Regions from separate parts of the Lysinibacillus sp. Y5S-8 genome, predicted to be linked through region 4. Evidence: riboswitches for the same ligand, from Rfam matches in the RefSeq annotation. Region 4 holds a riboswitch; each other region holds the start of a gene.
What was found. A riboswitch is a leader RNA that binds a small molecule or an ion and turns the genes downstream of it on or off. The one in region 4 is predicted to bind cobalamin.
Positions count from the first base shown of each region.

Region 1: it holds a riboswitch for cobalamin, as region 4 does, so the genes downstream of both, cobT (nicotinate-nucleotide--dimethylbenzimidazole phosphoribosyltransferase) here and V6670_RS10735 (ABC transporter substrate-binding protein) in region 4, are expected to answer to the same signal.
Region 2: it holds a riboswitch for cobalamin, as region 4 does, so the genes downstream of both, nikA (nickel ABC transporter substrate-binding protein) here and V6670_RS10735 (ABC transporter substrate-binding protein) in region 4, are expected to answer to the same signal.
Region 3: it holds a riboswitch for cobalamin, as region 4 does, so the genes downstream of both, V6670_RS11585 (glutaredoxin) here and V6670_RS10735 (ABC transporter substrate-binding protein) in region 4, are expected to answer to the same signal.

Region 1 is NZ_CP145889.1:1,256,520-1,260,709, forward strand. It holds gene miaA (tRNA (adenosine(37)-N6)-dimethylallyltransferase MiaA) at 1-51, shown strand, start outside; gene hfq (RNA chaperone Hfq) at 149-379, shown strand; gene V6670_RS05845 (rhodanese-like domain-containing protein) at 476-778, shown strand; gene V6670_RS05850 (hypothetical protein) at 1,198-1,593, opposite strand; gene V6670_RS05855 (DMT family transporter) at 1,882-2,736, shown strand; cobalamin riboswitch at 2,809-2,985, shown strand; gene cobT (nicotinate-nucleotide--dimethylbenzimidazole phosphoribosyltransferase) at 3,079-4,134, shown strand.
Region 2 is NZ_CP145889.1:2,364,434-2,368,623, forward strand. It holds gene metE (5-methyltetrahydropteroyltriglutamate--homocysteine S-methyltransferase) at 1-2,055, shown strand, start outside; cobalamin riboswitch at 2,226-2,419, shown strand; gene nikA (nickel ABC transporter substrate-binding protein) at 2,807-4,190, shown strand, end outside.
Region 3 is NZ_CP145889.1:2,382,483-2,386,672, reverse strand. It holds gene nrdE (class 1b ribonucleoside-diphosphate reductase subunit alpha) at 1-1,975, opposite strand, end outside; gene nrdI (class Ib ribonucleoside-diphosphate reductase assembly flavoprotein NrdI) at 1,972-2,331, opposite strand; gene V6670_RS11585 (glutaredoxin) at 2,328-2,552, opposite strand; cobalamin riboswitch at 2,666-2,844, opposite strand; gene V6670_RS11580 (hypothetical protein) at 3,128-3,763, opposite strand.
Region 4 is NZ_CP145889.1:2,208,304-2,212,493, reverse strand. It holds gene V6670_RS10740 (precorrin-3B methylase) at 1-437, opposite strand, end outside; gene V6670_RS10735 (ABC transporter substrate-binding protein) at 488-1,480, opposite strand; cobalamin riboswitch at 1,643-1,830, opposite strand; gene V6670_RS10730 (translation factor GTPase family protein) at 2,013-3,959, shown strand.

The DNA of each region.
Region 1 (4,190 bases), 950 kb from region 4:
TTTCGCAATAAAATGGATGTCCATTTTATTACGACGGATGAACAATTATAAAAATTAAGAAAAATTTCTAAAAATTACTAATTGATAAATTGGTAGAACATGCTACTATAGGAGTGAAGAGGTAGAAAGTTAGTGGGGAGGCTATTTGATGAAATCAATCAACTTGCAAGATACGTTCTTGAACCAACTACGTAAAAACAGTGTTTTTGTAACTGTATTTCTGTTAAATGGATTTCAGTTAAAAGGGACTGTGAAATCATATGACAATTTTACAGTTTTATTAATGGATGCTGAAAATAAGCAGCACCTAATCTACAAGCACGCCATTTCTACATTCGTTCCAGCAAAACAAATAGAGTTTTTAGAGACAGAAGGATAAAAAATTGTTAAACAGCTTGTGTTCACCACACTGGCTGTTTTTTTTGTTACAAGCTATAATGTAAGTGGAATTTGAAATTTTGGAGGAAAAAAGTTCATGAAATCAATGGAAACAACACAATTACTAGAACGATTAGATGCAAATGAGGACCTATATATTATTGATGTACGTGAAGAGGATGAAGTAGCACACGGCATGATTCCTGGTGCCAAGCACATTGCCCTTGGGACAATCCCGGAACGTTTAGAGGAATTAGACGTAGAAAAGTCATATATTGTTGTTTGTAAGGCTGGTGCTCGTTCTGCTAATGCATGTGCTTATTTAGAAGCGCAAGGATTTGATGTAACAAATCTTGAAGGCGGCATGCTAGCTTACGATGGAGAATTAGAATTTAAATAAATGCCAAAATGAAAAACAAAACCATCCATAGCATTTTTGTGAAGGGTGAAAATGGATTTCCGTTGCAGGCTACTTGCTTTCCTGTGAGCGAGCGCCGAGCCGCTTCCTCCGTGCAGGGGCTCGCCTGTCTCTTTATCCCACGGGAGTCAAGTAGCCTTCCACTCCAATCTATAAAAATTTAGCAAAGGTCTTCACTACGGCTCGTATGAAAGAGAAAAGACACTTTTACATATGGTTGATTGGAGTGGAGCCAGCGTCACTCCTAGAGGATTTAGCGTCACAGAGGAGACCTTGTAGCGAACGCAGTGAGTGAAGCGGCTCATCGGACGCCCCCTGGAAAGGACGCTGGCGGAACGGAAATCAACCCCTTGCCTTTCAAAGTGGCTGTTTCTATCATTGACATCACCTTTTTTATATACTTATTTTCGGAGTGTGTTCATGATGAGGCTGAAATTTTTTTCAAAGTTACTATACGGATTCACATTTTTTTGCCCACGAACCTTTGAAGCATAACTGGAAAAATTTAAACCAGCACCATATATTTGTAAAGCACCATTCGCAAGATCCCCATTTTGAAGAAGCTCAAGACCATCTTTTAAGAAATTTTCACTCTCATCGAAGTGACATTCCGTCATGTATTTATCCCCGCTATAATATAACTTCAGATTTTCGATGATTATATTCGCTGTTTCGTTACTTATGTTAGCATTGACATTCATTAATAACTGATTGATTGGTTTCACTAACTGAGCGTAGTGACTATCATAATTTTCACAAGTCTCCGCAATAGCATTTCTCAATTCTCTTGCATTCATCCTAACTCCTCCTCAAAGAAAATTTATGACCTATCTTACATTGTACATACTCATAATAGTATGAAGGGATTAGTGACCCCTTTCTTTATAAAACTTACTCTTTAATTTTCAGAAATATGTTACAATTATATAGGTGAAGGAGGGATTTTGTATGTTTCGTTCAATAGCACCCCCAACAATGTCTTTACAGTAGAATCTACTGTTTAGGCATACAATAACAGTTTGCTCATTTTCAATAGATTCTACTGTATAGGTTAATACTTTATACGTAGAAAGTAGGAATTTGTAATGAGCGGAAAATTAGCATTTGTATTATCCATGATTATTTTTGGAGCAGTTGGTGTTTTTGCCAAGTATATTCCTTTATCTTCAAGTGAAATCGCTTTTTGGATGAGTTTAATAGGTGCTCATTTTTTAGTAGTGATTTTTATTTATAAAAAGGAAAGTTTTTCGAAATTAGAGATTATAAAAAATAAATGGAAATTAATACTTTCTAGTATCGCCTTGAGTGGGAACTGGATTTTTTTATTTCAGGCTTATAAAGCAACAACGATTGCCAATGCTGCATTGAGTTATTATTTTGCACCAGTACTCGTTATCTGTTTATCTCCAATTATTTTAAAAGAGAAGCTAGTTGGCAGAAAAATAATATATGTCTGTGTGGCCCTTATTGGACTATATTTGATTGTCCAAAGTCAAGGCACTGGGGACAGTGAGCATTTTATAGGCATTGTCTACGGTCTTATCGCGGCATGCTTTTACACAGCGCTAACATTGACAAATAAATTTATATGCGGCTTAAAGGAACCAGAAAATACAATGATTCAACTTTCTTTAGCAGCATTTTTCCTTGGCTTCTATCTAATTGGAACTACAGGATTTCAGGTCATGAAAATCAGTTTTGAGTCAGTCCTATTATTAATTACATTAGGCATTGTCCATGCAGGGGTTGGATTTTTATTGTTCTTTTTAGGCATGTCACAGTTAAAAGGACAAAGTATAGCCATTCTTAGCTATATTGATCCACTGACATCATTAGTAATTTCCACGATGATTATAGGAGAAAAAATGGCGCTTCTACAAATAATAGGAGCGGTCCTATTATTAGGCTCAACATTGCTAAGCGAAATAGAAAAAGAATAGGTAACCGAAGAAATGGTACAAGGCAAGTATTCTAATATTGACAGAAAAAATACGCTGTCGTAGATTATAAATAGTTTAATAAAAGCATTAGGTGCCCAATAGGGAGAATAGGGAATAAAGTGAAAAACTTTAGCGGACCCGCCACTGTATAAGGGAGTGTCATCGTAAATGCCACTAGCGAATCGCTGGGAAGGCACGATGATATGTTGAGCTTGAGCCAGGAGACCTGCCTACTTGCTTCAGAAGTATATAGATGATGGAAAAGTCTGTAGTTTATTTGTCATGACAATAAACTACAGACTTTTTATTTTGTCTTCATGTAGAACGAGAGGAGAAACAATAATGCAATTATTACAAGACACGATTCAAAATATCCCAGGGGCTGATATGGATAGTATGGAGCAAGCTAGAAAGCGAATTGATGCGCTTTGTAAGCCCCCAGGTAGCTTGGGTAAACTAGAATCACTTGCCGTACAGCTTTCAGGCATAACAGGACAACTATATCCAATGGTCGACAAAAAAGTGATGATTGTCTGTGCAGCAGATCATGGCGTTTGTGAGGAAGGCATAACAACGAATCCACAAGATGTTACGGTCTTTCAAACATTAAATTTTCCTAAGGGAGGTACAGGCGTTTGTGCGATTGCGGGCATTACCAATGCAAAGGTAGTAACAGTAGATGTTGGGGTAAAAGAAGATATTCCGCTTGATGCAGGTGTCATCATTCATAAAATTAAACATGGCACAGATAACATGGCACAGGGCCCTGCTATGTCAAGAGAAGAGGCTATTCAATCCATTGAAGTGGGGATTCATGTGGCAACAGATGAAATCACAAAAGGAGCCAACCTACTTGGAACAGGTGAAATGGGCATTGGTAATACAACGCCGAGCACTGCCATATTAGCTGCTTTGACTGGCTATGACCCTATTGAAATAACAGGGTTTGGTGCAGGAGTTGGTCAAGGAGGGATTGCTCATAAAGCAGCAGTAATTGAAAAAGCAATTACTCTCAACCAACCCAATCCTAACGATATTATTGATGTTCTAGCTAAAGTTGGAGGGCTAGAGATTGGGGCTATGGCTGGTATCATGCTGGCTGCCGCAAGTCACCGAAAACCTGTTATTATTGATGGTTTTATTTCGACTATTGCTGCGCTTATTGCTTATCAAATTGAACCGAAAGTAAAAGACTTTATCATACCTTCCCATGCTTCAGAGGAACCAGGGGCTAAAATTGCCGCATCATTACTTGGTGTAGAGCCAATGCTGCATATGAACATGCGATTAGGCGAAGGCTCTGGTGCTGCTCTAGCCTTTCCTCTTTTAGATGCTGCTTGTTCTATGATGAAAAATATGGTGACATTAGAAGAAGCCATGAATCTTTTGGCTAAATAGTTACTGAATAACAAATAAGCGCAAATAGTTAATGAACTCTTTGCGCTTATTCATTT
Region 2 (4,190 bases), 160 kb from region 4:
AAACGCTTTAACTGGCAGGGAGGGAAAGTAGATTTATCTACCTACTACAGCGTAGCAAGAGGGAATAAAACAGCTGTAGCTAGTGAGATGACAAAATGGTTTAATACAAACTATCACTATATTGTTCCTGAATACGAGGGACAGGCCTTGAAACTAACAGAAAATAAAGTGTTGGCCGATTTCATAGAGGCGAAAGAAACGTACGGTATTATTGCAAAGCCAACATTGATTGGTCCCTATACATTCTGCAAGTTAACAAAAGGCTATAGCAAATTCACACAGGTTGAATACTTATTAGCTCTAATACCGCTCTATACGCAAGTATTAAAAGAATTAGTGGAGGCAGGTGCAAATTGGATTCAACTAGAAGAGCCATCACTTGTCACAACCCTTGATCCAGCAGACATCAAGCTTGTGCAAGAGATTTACGACCAGTTAGCCGTTGCCGTTCCAGAAGCGAAAATCATGCTGCAAACTTATTTTGAAGCATTATGCGGCTATGAAACATTGATTACATTGCCTGTAGAAGGATTTGGCCTAGACTTTGTTCATGGCTATAAAGGAAATATGGAGTCACTTCGTCAATATGGTTTCCCTCAGGACAAAGTATTGGCAGTCGGGGTTGTTAATGGACGTGATATTTGGCGTTCCAACTTAGCGGAGGTCAATGCTACAATTCAGGCAATTGAGCATTTAAGTAATGCATCAGAGCTATGGATTCAACCATCCAGCAATCTACAACATGTACCGATCACAACTGCTCTTGAAAATGAGATTGACCCTGTTCTGAAGCATGCCTTAGCCTTCGCAGATGAAAAGATTGTAGAAATCACGGAGCTAACTAAATGTAGACGAGATACAGAGGGTATCTTACAGCATAATTTTTCTGAAAGTATGAAGGCAATTGAGGCTCTAAAAAACCATCCAATCCGTCAAAACAAGTTGATCCATCAAGCAGTTCAAACTGTGACAACGCAAGATTTTGAACGACATAGTGAATTTGCTCAGCGTCAAAAGATGCAGCAGCAAGCGTTAGCGTTACCGCTATTTCCAACAACGACAATCGGAAGCTTCCCACAATCTGATGAGGTGAAAAGGAATCGTAATGCTTGGCGTAAAAAACAATTATCGAATGAAGCCTACGAAGCATTTATAGAGCAGGAAACAAAACGCTGGATTACGATACAAGAGGAACTAGATATCGATGTACTCGTTCACGGTGAATTTGAGCGTACAGACATGGTTGAATACTTTGGTGAAAAGCTGACTGGCTTTGCCTTTACAAAAAAAGCTTGGGTCGTTTCCTATGGCTCGCGCTGTGTCAAGCCACCGATCATTTATGGAGATGTTGCGTGGTCGTCAGCAATAACTGTAAAAGAGTCAGCCTATGCTCAAAGCTTAACAAAGCGCTTTGTAAAAGGTATGCTGACAGGACCAGTGACGATATTAAATTGGTCCTTTGTGCGAGACGATCTGTCACGTAAAGATGTCGCTTATCAAATTGCATTAGCACTTCGCAAAGAGGTTGAGGCACTAGAAAACGCAGGTATTTCAATTATTCAAGTGGATGAGCCAGCTCTAAGAGAAGGTTTACCGCTACGAAAAGAAGAATGGGGAGCTTACTTAGAATGGGCTGTTAATTCCTTTAAGCTGGCTACAGCTAGTGTCAAAGATGAAACACAAATCCATACACATATGTGCTACTGCGAATTTAACGATTTCATCGAACCGATTAGTGCACTTGATGCAGACGTGATTTCCATTGAAACATCAAGAAGTCACGGGGAGCTCATTACATCACTGCAAGGGCAACCTTATCAAAAGGGCATTGGCTTAGGCGTTTATGATATTCATAGTCCTCGTGTGCCAAGCAAGGAAGAAATGCTAACTATTATGAGAGATAGTTTACAGGTGTTAGATCGCCATCAATTTTGGGTGAACCCAGATTGTGGTTTAAAAACAAGAAAAGAAACTGAAACTGTTGCGGCTTTGGCTAATATGGTTGCTGCAACGAAAACATTACGCCAGGAAGTACAACAATCTATCTCGAGATAACGACATCATTTTATAAATCTACTACAACTACTACATCTTCTCTCCGAAATACAACAAAGACCAGGAAAAAAGGGACCTGGTCTTTTGTTGTTTCATTCTTTTAAGATTTTTATTATATTCAGAAAATAAAATTGACGTGAACAATCGAGCATGTTATGTTTATAACGAATTTCATAGCGATCATTACAAGTTTGAGTGAAAAAGACTTTCATTCAATTAAAAGGAAAATGGGTGTAAATCCCATGCTGTCCCGCAGCTGTAAATGAGGAGTTTTGTTTCAAATACCACTGAGTGATTACTTGGGAAGGTGAAGCAAAATCATGATTCATGAGCCAGAATGCCTGCTTGTAAGGAGATTCATTGATGATCTACGAAAGATAGGGAGATGGATGGAGGCTTACTCATTGTAAGTTTTTCTGTCCTTATTCTTTTTTAGAATAAGGTTTTTTTAGTTTGATTCAGCAAATGTTTTGGTAGTGGCACATACAGAAGACTTCTTTTTCTATAGAAGAAGATAAATAGTCAATGGCTGTTTAAATGCCCTCTGAACGTCAAAAAGCACCACGTCCTATGGCAATGTCGGTGTGTCTAAAGCCTCTAGCGGATATCACAAACTTTGAAAAGGTGTTAGCACAATGCAGATCAACTTCTACTCGTTAGCTCGAAAAATTTGAACGCATTGTTGATACCTTCTTTCCATCTATCTATAAGTAGATTCATTTGTACCACGAATAGAGATAGGAGACAGAAAATGAGATTGACTAAGTATGTACTTCCCTTCATCCTTGTGTTAACTTTCAGCGTACTTGCTGGTTGTACAAGCACAGATCAAGAAAAGGGAGAGACAGGAACACAGCAAACAAATGAAAAAATGATAACAATTGGGTGGCCATTAGATGTCGGCCCTTTGAACCCCCATACATATTTACCCAATCAAATGACCGCACAAGCGATGGTCTATGAATCCTTGGTGGAATACAACGACGATGGAACTGTTAGCCCAAAGCTAGCTGAAAGCTGGGACATATCAGAAGATAAAACTACTTATACTTTTCATTTAAGAAAAGATGTTAAGTATTCAGACGGAACTGCGTTTAATGCAGATAATGTGATTCGTAATTTCAATGCAGTATTAGCGGATCGGGACATGCATTCTTGGATGGGTATGGTCAACCATATGAAAGAGGTTGTGAAAGTGGATGATTTTACAATTCGCTTGCAATTAGATGAACCTTATTATCCTGTCTTAAACGAGCTTGCCTTTGTAAGACCATTCCGTTTTTTAGGGGATAATGGATTCCCAGCCGGAGATGCGACACAAGATTCGATCAAGGCACCTATTGGAACAGGTCCATGGGTATTAACCGAGTACAAAAAAGATGAATATGCTTTATTTAGTCGCAACGAAAACTATTGGGGAGAAAAGCCTCTCGTAGAACAAATTAAAGTTAAAATTATCCCAGATTCAGAATCGATTTCATTAGCATTTGAAAACGAGGAATTAGATTTAATTTATGGTCGTGGCATCATTAGTTTAGATAACTATACGTATTTAAAAGATAGCAGTAAATACAAAACCGCTACCTCTGAGCCTTTGTCTACGAAAGCGTTACTCTTCAATACTCAGTCGGGTCCGTTAGCCGAATTAAAGGTTCGTCAGGCCATTCAATATGCTATCAATAAGGAACAAATGGTTGACAGTATTACACATGGTACAGAAAAAGTGGCTAACACATTATTTTGGGATGCCATTCCTTATGCCAATATAGAGTTAGCACCAATCTTATATAATCCTGAAAAAGCGCAGCAACTACTAGATGAGGCAGGGTGGACGTTACAGAAGGGCGAAAAAATTCGTTCGAAAAACGGGCAACCATTATCATTAGATTTAATCTACATCGCAACAGATGCAATCCAAAAGCCAATGGCGGAATTAATGCAAGGTGAACTAGCAAAAATAGGGGTACAGTTGAACTTAGAAGGTGCAGATGTGATGGTCGGTCTTCAAAAATTAATGGATGATCAGGTGGATATTAATTTCTGGCGTACAAACGGACCACCAACCGATCCACATAGCTTTGCAAATGAGTCAGCTACGCCAAATGCTAGTGGTGTTTATGAGGCAAAATTAGGCT
Region 3 (4,190 bases), 170 kb from region 4:
AATTATCTGTTACATAAAGCGTCATGGAAATACCTTGGTCAACGTGTTTTTGAGAAGCAGCGTACAAATCAATTAAATCATACGGATTAACATCATATGCCTCTACATATAAATGACTGTTATCATTTGTTAAATGAGGCATTGGATAAATCGTTCTACTATCTGCATAATCACGAACCTCTACACGCTCAGTACATGGCGCAATAGAAGCCGTACAGCTACGTATGTAGGAAATACTGCCAGTTGGTGCAATAGCCAAACGATAGGAATGGAATAGACCATATTGCATCACATCTTGCTTAAGCGTTTCCCACATGTTTTTCGTAATGATTGGAATATTGCCAAGTGCTTTTAACACAACAGGTGATAGTTCTTCGTCGATTTTATTGACATATTGGTCAAAGTAGCTACCTGATGCATAATCACTGTCCTCAAATCGATAAAAAGTTGCAGCTTTTTCTTTAGCCATTTCCATCGATGATTTGAGTGAATAAAAGTTCATCGCTTCCATAAAACGATCCATGAAATCAATCGACTCTTTGGAGCCATATAAAATGCCCTCCGTCACAAGATGGCCGTGGAGGTTCATACAACCAAGCCCTACTGAATGCATTAATTGATTGGCTTTTGCAACAGACGGTACATTTTTAATGTGCGTCATTTGCGACACATTTGTTAATAGGTGCATAGCCGTATCGATTAAGGCTTCGAAATCATTGACCTTACTTGCTGCATGAATATCAATCGACCCTAAGTTACAGGATACATCTAATCCATAGTCATTCGGTTGATCTTGATCTGTAATAATGCTTGTTTCTTGAACTTGCAAGATTTCGGTACATAGATTGGACATTTTTACGCGACCGATGTTTTTTAAAGGATGCACTTCATTGACATTATCATCAAAAATTTCAAACGGATAGCCCGATTCAAATTGTGCTTTTTTCACTTCTGTATACAGCCTACGTGCATTCAAACGTTTAATTTTACGAATTTTAGGGTTATCAAGTAGCTCATAGTACATATCTGAAATGGAAATCTCAGACATGCGTTTGCCATATTCTTTATATATATCATATGGGCTAAACAAAACAATATCTTTATCGCGTTTCATCAGTTCGAAGAAAATACTAGGTATAATAATTCCTGTTGAAAGGGTTGCGAGGCGAATTTTATCATCGGCATTCGGTTTTTTAGATGAAATGAAATTTTCAATGTCTGCATGGAAAATATTTAAATAGACAACACCAGAGCCATTTCGCTGCCCTAGTTGATTGGAATAACTGAAAGAATTTTCTAACAGTTTAGCAACTGGGATGACACCACTGGCACGATTTAGAATCTCTTTAATAGGGTCACCTAAAGGGCGTAAATCAGTTAAGTTAACTCCAACCCCACCGCCAAGTCTTGATAGCTCTAAGCAATAACCAATATTTTCAGCAATACTATTCATGGAATCATCCATCGATAATTTAAAGCAGCTCACTAATTCACCACGTGCTTTTTTACCACTATTTAATGCTGTTGGTGTAGCAGGCTGATAAGCTTCCATCATTGCTTCGACAGAACGTTCTGCTAGCACCGTATTCCCTTGTGCTAAATACAAGGCGATAATGACAATACGGTCCTCATATTTTTCTAAAATCTCTTCTCCATCACGACTTTTCATAGCATAGCTATCGTAAAATTTACTTGCACTCATAAAGGATGGGAAGCGGAAATTATAATCATATGCTTTTTTGTACAACTTCTTAATAAATTCTATTTCGTACATGTCGATAAATGCTTTCTCGTAGTAGCCCTCATCAACTAAATAACGTATTTTTTCTTCAATATCAATAAAGTAACGTAAACGCACGTTGACATACTCTAAAAAGTAGCGGCGTGTAGCTTCACGATCCTTTTCTAATTCGAGTAGCCCAGTTGAACTATAACGATTCAGTACGTCATTATTTAGCTTTAAATAGGTTTTCATCTTATTACCCTCGTTTCATAAAACGTTTGTATGGCTTCATAATCTGTTTGATTTCCTCGTAAATCTAATTTTCTCACTAAGGGTACATGATAGGTAGCAGCGATTTTCTCGCCAGCAGCCCCAAATACGTTGTGCCCAAAGTTACTATTGCCACTGGCAACTACACCTTTACAAAAATCTCTGTTTTTTTCTAAAAAACGTTCCACTTTTGCAGGGATATCGCCTAAGCCATCAGTATAAGTAATTAAAAGATAAGGCTTATTCAATTGTAATTCCTCAGAGAGCTCAACAGACTCTGCCCTTAATTTGGAAACAATATTCCGGACATTTCCTGTACGACTTGCGTAAACGATCATAGAACAATCATCTCAATATGAGAAACTATGTCCTTAACATCTCCTATAAATGTATTATTCATTTCTAAAACAGGCACACTTAAAAAGCCTGCATCGATTATTGTTTGTTTAGCTTGTTCATCGTGATCAATGTTGACAATTTCTGCCTCAAGTCCTGCACGTTGTAATTCAGATTTTACCCAAAGGCATTTTGGACAGATTGTTTTCGTATAAAGTTTCATAGAAATCCCTCTTTTCATATAATAAAAAGCTATCTCCTCTAGAGAGATAGCTAAATGGAAACGTTACCATACCAAAAATACTGACGTTCCCATCTCTTAATCCCCGAAGAAATGATTAATTGTTTTATAGAGGCAGGTCTCCTGGCTTTGCTTCATCCTCTGATTCCCTTCCCATGCGAATGCACAGTGGTTGTAATCATTGTCAGCTTCACAGTTGCGGGGACAGCGTCGGAATTGTACCGAACTTCCCTTTTAAACTACATATAGTAGCACCTATATAAAACGAACACAATATATAGTTGTTGTTCAATAGTTTTAAGTGTACCATCCTTCATATAAAAAGTAAATCTAGATTCTAAACTTCTTTATTTTTTGATTATTCATTATTTTCGATCATAACTTTCGAAGGAATTTCACCATCTATTACTTATATCTTAATTCATTGTGTATCTAAACTATGTACGAGATTTTTTGTTACTACGGATCTATGAGCATTAAATATACTAGCGTATTTCACATAGAAACAGCCTATATTCTAAAGAATAATAGACTGTTTGACATGTCGAACGTATGGATTACTCGATTTCGACAAATAAGGACAATTCCTTATAAAATTCAGGCGTTGCTGCCGAATTCACTTGAAAATGAGGATTATATTTTGATAAAAGTTTATAGAGTGTAGTTGCGGTTAACAGATTCTGTTCTTGATTGAAAGCCCTGAAACTTTCATAGACCTCCTTCACTTTACCATTTATTGAATGACAAAAAAACTGTTGAACATCTGCATCCTCTAAATAATCCTTTTCCCATTTGTAACATATTAAATTTGTTAGGAAAAACATTTCTAATCCAGGCATTTTTCCAACTTCAATGAGCAATAACATTCCATAATGAAATGCATTTTCCAACCATTTTATGCCGTGTCGATCTTTGTAAAAGCGCATCAACTTTTGTAACCCATGCCCTTGCTCCTTCACTAGATAAGCATGGATATTTGTACGACTAGCAGTTCTTTCCCATTCATCGAGAGAGAATTTATACTTCCTTACCAGTTTCATCCAAAGCTTTTGAAGCTTGTCTTCGGAAAGGTATTGTGTTTGTTGATTCCACCTTAGAAAAATGTCTAAACTTTCTAATACTAAGCCTCTTTCCATTTCAAAATGATCCAATTTTCTATATAAAACTTTTTGATTCATATCTATGTTGTCCATTATGTCTTCAGATTTGTTCATTTTGCATTCCATTTAATTATTCACTTCACTTCAGATTTTTTATCTACTATCATGACATGTCTCGACTAATTCAAGCTTGATCGTTAAATAGGCATCATTAATAGATGTATAATCATTTGGGTTTTCTTCTATTAACTTCCTAATATAAAGCTATAATGGCCTAATATGCTCACCAGAAAGGTTGTTCATAATTTGCTGCTTTAACAATGAAATTGAATGTGATGTCATCTTGTTCACCCCTATTTATTCATAAAAAAAACATCTTGCCCTAATGGTAAGATGCTAGCTATGACTGATATACTTCATAGTTCTTCAACCAATATAAAATAAGTCGTCTATATTGAATAGAGACTCTTTTTTTGGTTGTCGCACTATGAGTATGATGAAGGTAATTCGTCACACTCAA
Region 4 (4,190 bases):
ATATCATCATAGACTGCATTGTAGCAGGCTGACGCACAGCCATTGATGTTAACACGTACTCTTGCAGGTACCTCGATCCCCTCTAAAGCATGATAAAGCTGTTCGGTTATCGGAGCAGCCTCCATCTTTTCACCATCACAAAAATCACAGGCCTTCATGGCGATGATGGGTCCTGATGGTGCAACATAAAGACCCACTTCTCGTAAGGCTTGCATAGCCTCTGTCACGGCACTCGTTGGAACGGACACTAAAATACTATAGGAGGCCGAATACTTAATCGCCCCCTTTTCGCCAGCAATCTCTGCTATTTTTTGAAATTGTGCAGGCGTATAATGCTTATTAATAATACCCGGGCTGACAGCTAAGCGTGTAAATTCGCCATGACGATTAAGTGTTTCAAATGTTTGATCTGGTACGTTTTTCTGAAATGCATTCATTGATATCGCTCCTTATGAAAAAGGAGCTAGCACAATGCTAGCTCGGAATTTTAAAAGTTATCAGGATAGAAGCCCTTCGCTAAAATTTCAATAGCCTCTGCCGCACGAACGCCTTCAGACGCAGCTGACAGTGGTAGGATGACAAAGCGATCACTTTTAACAGCTTCCATCTCCTTTAATGCTGGATCATTTTTTAAAAATTGAATCTTTTGTTCGGCCGTTGTTTCACCATAATCGATCACGACAACTACCTCGGGATTACGGTCTACCGCATCTTCCTTCGACACGGTTGTCCAGCCTGATTCCACATCACCAAAAATATTTTGACCACCAGCGATTGACACTAGTTCATTCATAAAGTTTTGACCAGCTGTAAAGACATCCTTTTCACCGCTATCAAACACGAGAACACGTAATTTCTCACTATCTTTTGGTAATTTAGCTTGAATTGCCTCCACATCTTGCGTCATTTGCTCAATTAAGGCTTCTCCACGATCCTCAATACGGAAAATTTTTGCGATATTACGAATATCAGTGAAAATATCCTCTAGTGTTGGCTTTGTCATATTGGAAGCCGTATGTAAATACGTATGAATGCCTAATTCCTCAAGCTCTTCCGGTGTTCCAACACCCTTTTCACCAAAGCCACTCTTCCAGCCTGCATATAAGAAATCTGCCTCGGCATCAATTACTTGCTCCTTCGTTGGGTATTGATCAGAAAGCACAGGCACTTTATCGTATGCTTCTTGTAGGGGCTCGTAGATTTTATCATCTAAGTAAGCTGTCCCTACCATGGAATCCTCTAAGCCTAGCGCTAGCATAATCTCTGTCACATGCTGATTTAAACTAATCGCTTTTGTAGGTGCTTCCTTATATGTTTGAGTTGTTTCATTATTGTCAATGGTTACTTCCGTTGCTGCCTCAGATGGCTCAACCTTCTCACCTTGCGCTGCTGATTCAGGTTTGTCCTTTGCATTACAAGCCCCTAAAACAGCGACCAAGGCAATGACCATCACCAGCCATAAACTTTTCCATTTCTTCATGTCCTTTTCTCCTTTGTTGTTCATCTATAGAAAGAAATCAAAGACTTCTTTGCTACCAGGATTCGTGGGAAGGGCATAAAAAAACCCTCTTGTCGCCAAGAGAGTAGCATAGTGAAAAAACGGTACATTACCTTTATCACTATCCCCATCCTCGTGGTTCTTAGTCAAAAAACACATACTGGCAGGTATCCTGGCTTAGGTTCATCATCTATACGCCTTCCCATAGTTAAACTACAGTGGCATGCTGTACAGACTCCCCATTTACAGTTGCGGGACAGCATCGGAATTGCACCGATTTCCCTTTTAAGCAAATGACAAATGCCATTTGCACCAATACGTTCTATAATGGTTAATACTATTGATAGACTAGCAGAAGAAAATTTGTAGCTCAATCAGTAGTATATTGCTAAATATATAATCATCATTATATTAGCACTATTTCGACAAAAATACGAACTATTTTACAAGAAATATATAGGCTAGTATTCTGTTACAATGAAGAGATAGCTATAGATAGAAACGAGGATATGTTATGTACAAAACAATTGGTGTACTTGCGCATGTGGATGCAGGTAAAACAACCTTCTCTGAGCAAGTACTTTTTCATACACAAAGCATTCAAGCTCGTGGTCGAGTTGATCATCAGGATACCTTTCTCGATCATCATGAGCTAGAGCGCAAGCGTGGTATTACCATTTTTGCCGAGCAAGGTCGCATGAACATAGGCGACGATACATACACGTTGATTGATACACCAGGGCATGTCGACTTCTCCCCTGAGATGGAGCGTGCCATTCGTGTGATGGATTATGCCATTGTTATCATTAGTGCGGTCGAGGGCGTACAGGGTCATACGGAAACCGTGTGGCAGCTTTTACGCAAATACCATGTCCCAACATTCTTCTTTATCAATAAAATTGATCGCGAAGGAGCCAATGTGGAGGCCGTTATGACACAGCTCCGCAAGGATTGTTCCCAGCAGGTGCTGTTCGTCGATGAACCGCTTCGTACTGATTATGTTTCAAGCAGCATCATGGAATGGTTGGCTGAGCGTAATGAAGAGCTGCTCGATGCCTTTTTGAATGAGTCATTAGAGCATGAGCAGTGTCTTACTCAGCTACAGACCATGATTCAAAAGGAATGTGCCTTCCCCTGCTTTACAGGCTCTGCCTTAAAGGATGAGGGCATCAAGGAATTGCTTGCCCAGCTCCCTCTATTAACAGACACCCATTTTGAAGTGAATGCACCGTTTGAGGGGGAGGTTTTTAAAATTCGTCATGACGGCCACCAGCGTTTAACATTTATGAAGGCTGTCAAGGGAGTTTTACATGTTCGGGATGAATTTTCGTTTGAAGAAGTGACAGAAAAAGTGACTGAAATTCGCCTCTATAATGGCAGTCGCTTTGATACCGTCCAACAGGTTGAAGCGGGAGAGATTTTTGCTGTTAAAGGACTTAGTCAGGCCAATATTGGAGATCGCATCGGCACTACTATGCTGTCACAGCCCTATGAGCTTGTCCCAACGCTACAGGCAAAGGTTCAATATGAGGGCCATCAGCATATCAAGGAAGTGTTACAAATTTTCCGTTTACTAGAAGCAGAAGAGCCTTCCTTACGTGTGGTTTGGCAGGAAAAGTTCCAGGAAATCCATGTGCACATTATGGGCGTTATTCAGTTGGAGGTACTGATAGAGGTGTTAATGAAGCGTTTTTCATTAACGGTCTCCTTTGGCGAGCCCCAAATTTTATATATGGAAACCATTGCGACGACGGTGACAGGCTATGGTCATTTTGAGCCCCTCAAGCATTATGCAGAAGTTCATTTACTAATGGAGCCCAATCCACGAGGAGTAGGTAATACATTTAGCAATGCCTGCCATGCGGATCATTTATCAGTAGGCAACCAACGCCTTGTTGAAAAGCACCTGTTTGAGCGTGATCATCATGGCTTACTCACAGGCTTCCCTCTGACAGATGTTCATTTTACACTGCTAACAGGTCGCGGACATAATGAACATACATCGGGCGGCGATTTCCGAGAAGCTAGTTTCCGTGCGCTACGTCAAGGACTTGAGCAAGCACAGAACATCCTGCTTGAACCCTATTATCGCTTTAAAATGAAGGCTTCGAACGACTTTATCGGCCGCATGATGAGCGACATACAGCAAGCTGCTGGCACATTCGATGACCCCATCTTATCCGAAACAGATGTTGTGCTAACGGGACGAGCACCCGTTGCCACCCTAATGAGCTATAGCACAACCTTTGCGGCCTATACCAATGGTAAAGGCGCACTCACACTCCAATTTGATGGCTATGATGTATGTCATAATGCCGAGGAAATTATTTCGCACATGGGCTACGATAAAAATGCCGACCCAGAATACAGCTCCTCCAGCATCTTTTGTGCAAAGGGCAAAGGATATTCTGTTCCTTGGCACGAAGCACAAGCAGCCATGCACTTGTCTGTAAGTAGGTGATCCTGCCCGCGCGAAGCCGTTTGCTTGCGCGGGTGTTTACTTGCTTCGAGCGAGAGTATTTCATCTGTTTCCGCGAGTATTCGCTGTCCGAACGAGAGTATTTCATCTGCTTCCGCGAGTATTCGCTGCTCGAGCGAGAGTATTTCATCTGCTTCCGCGAGTATTCGCTGCTCGAGCGAGAGTATTTCATCTGCTTCCGCGAGTATTCGCTGCTCAATCGAGAGTATTTCA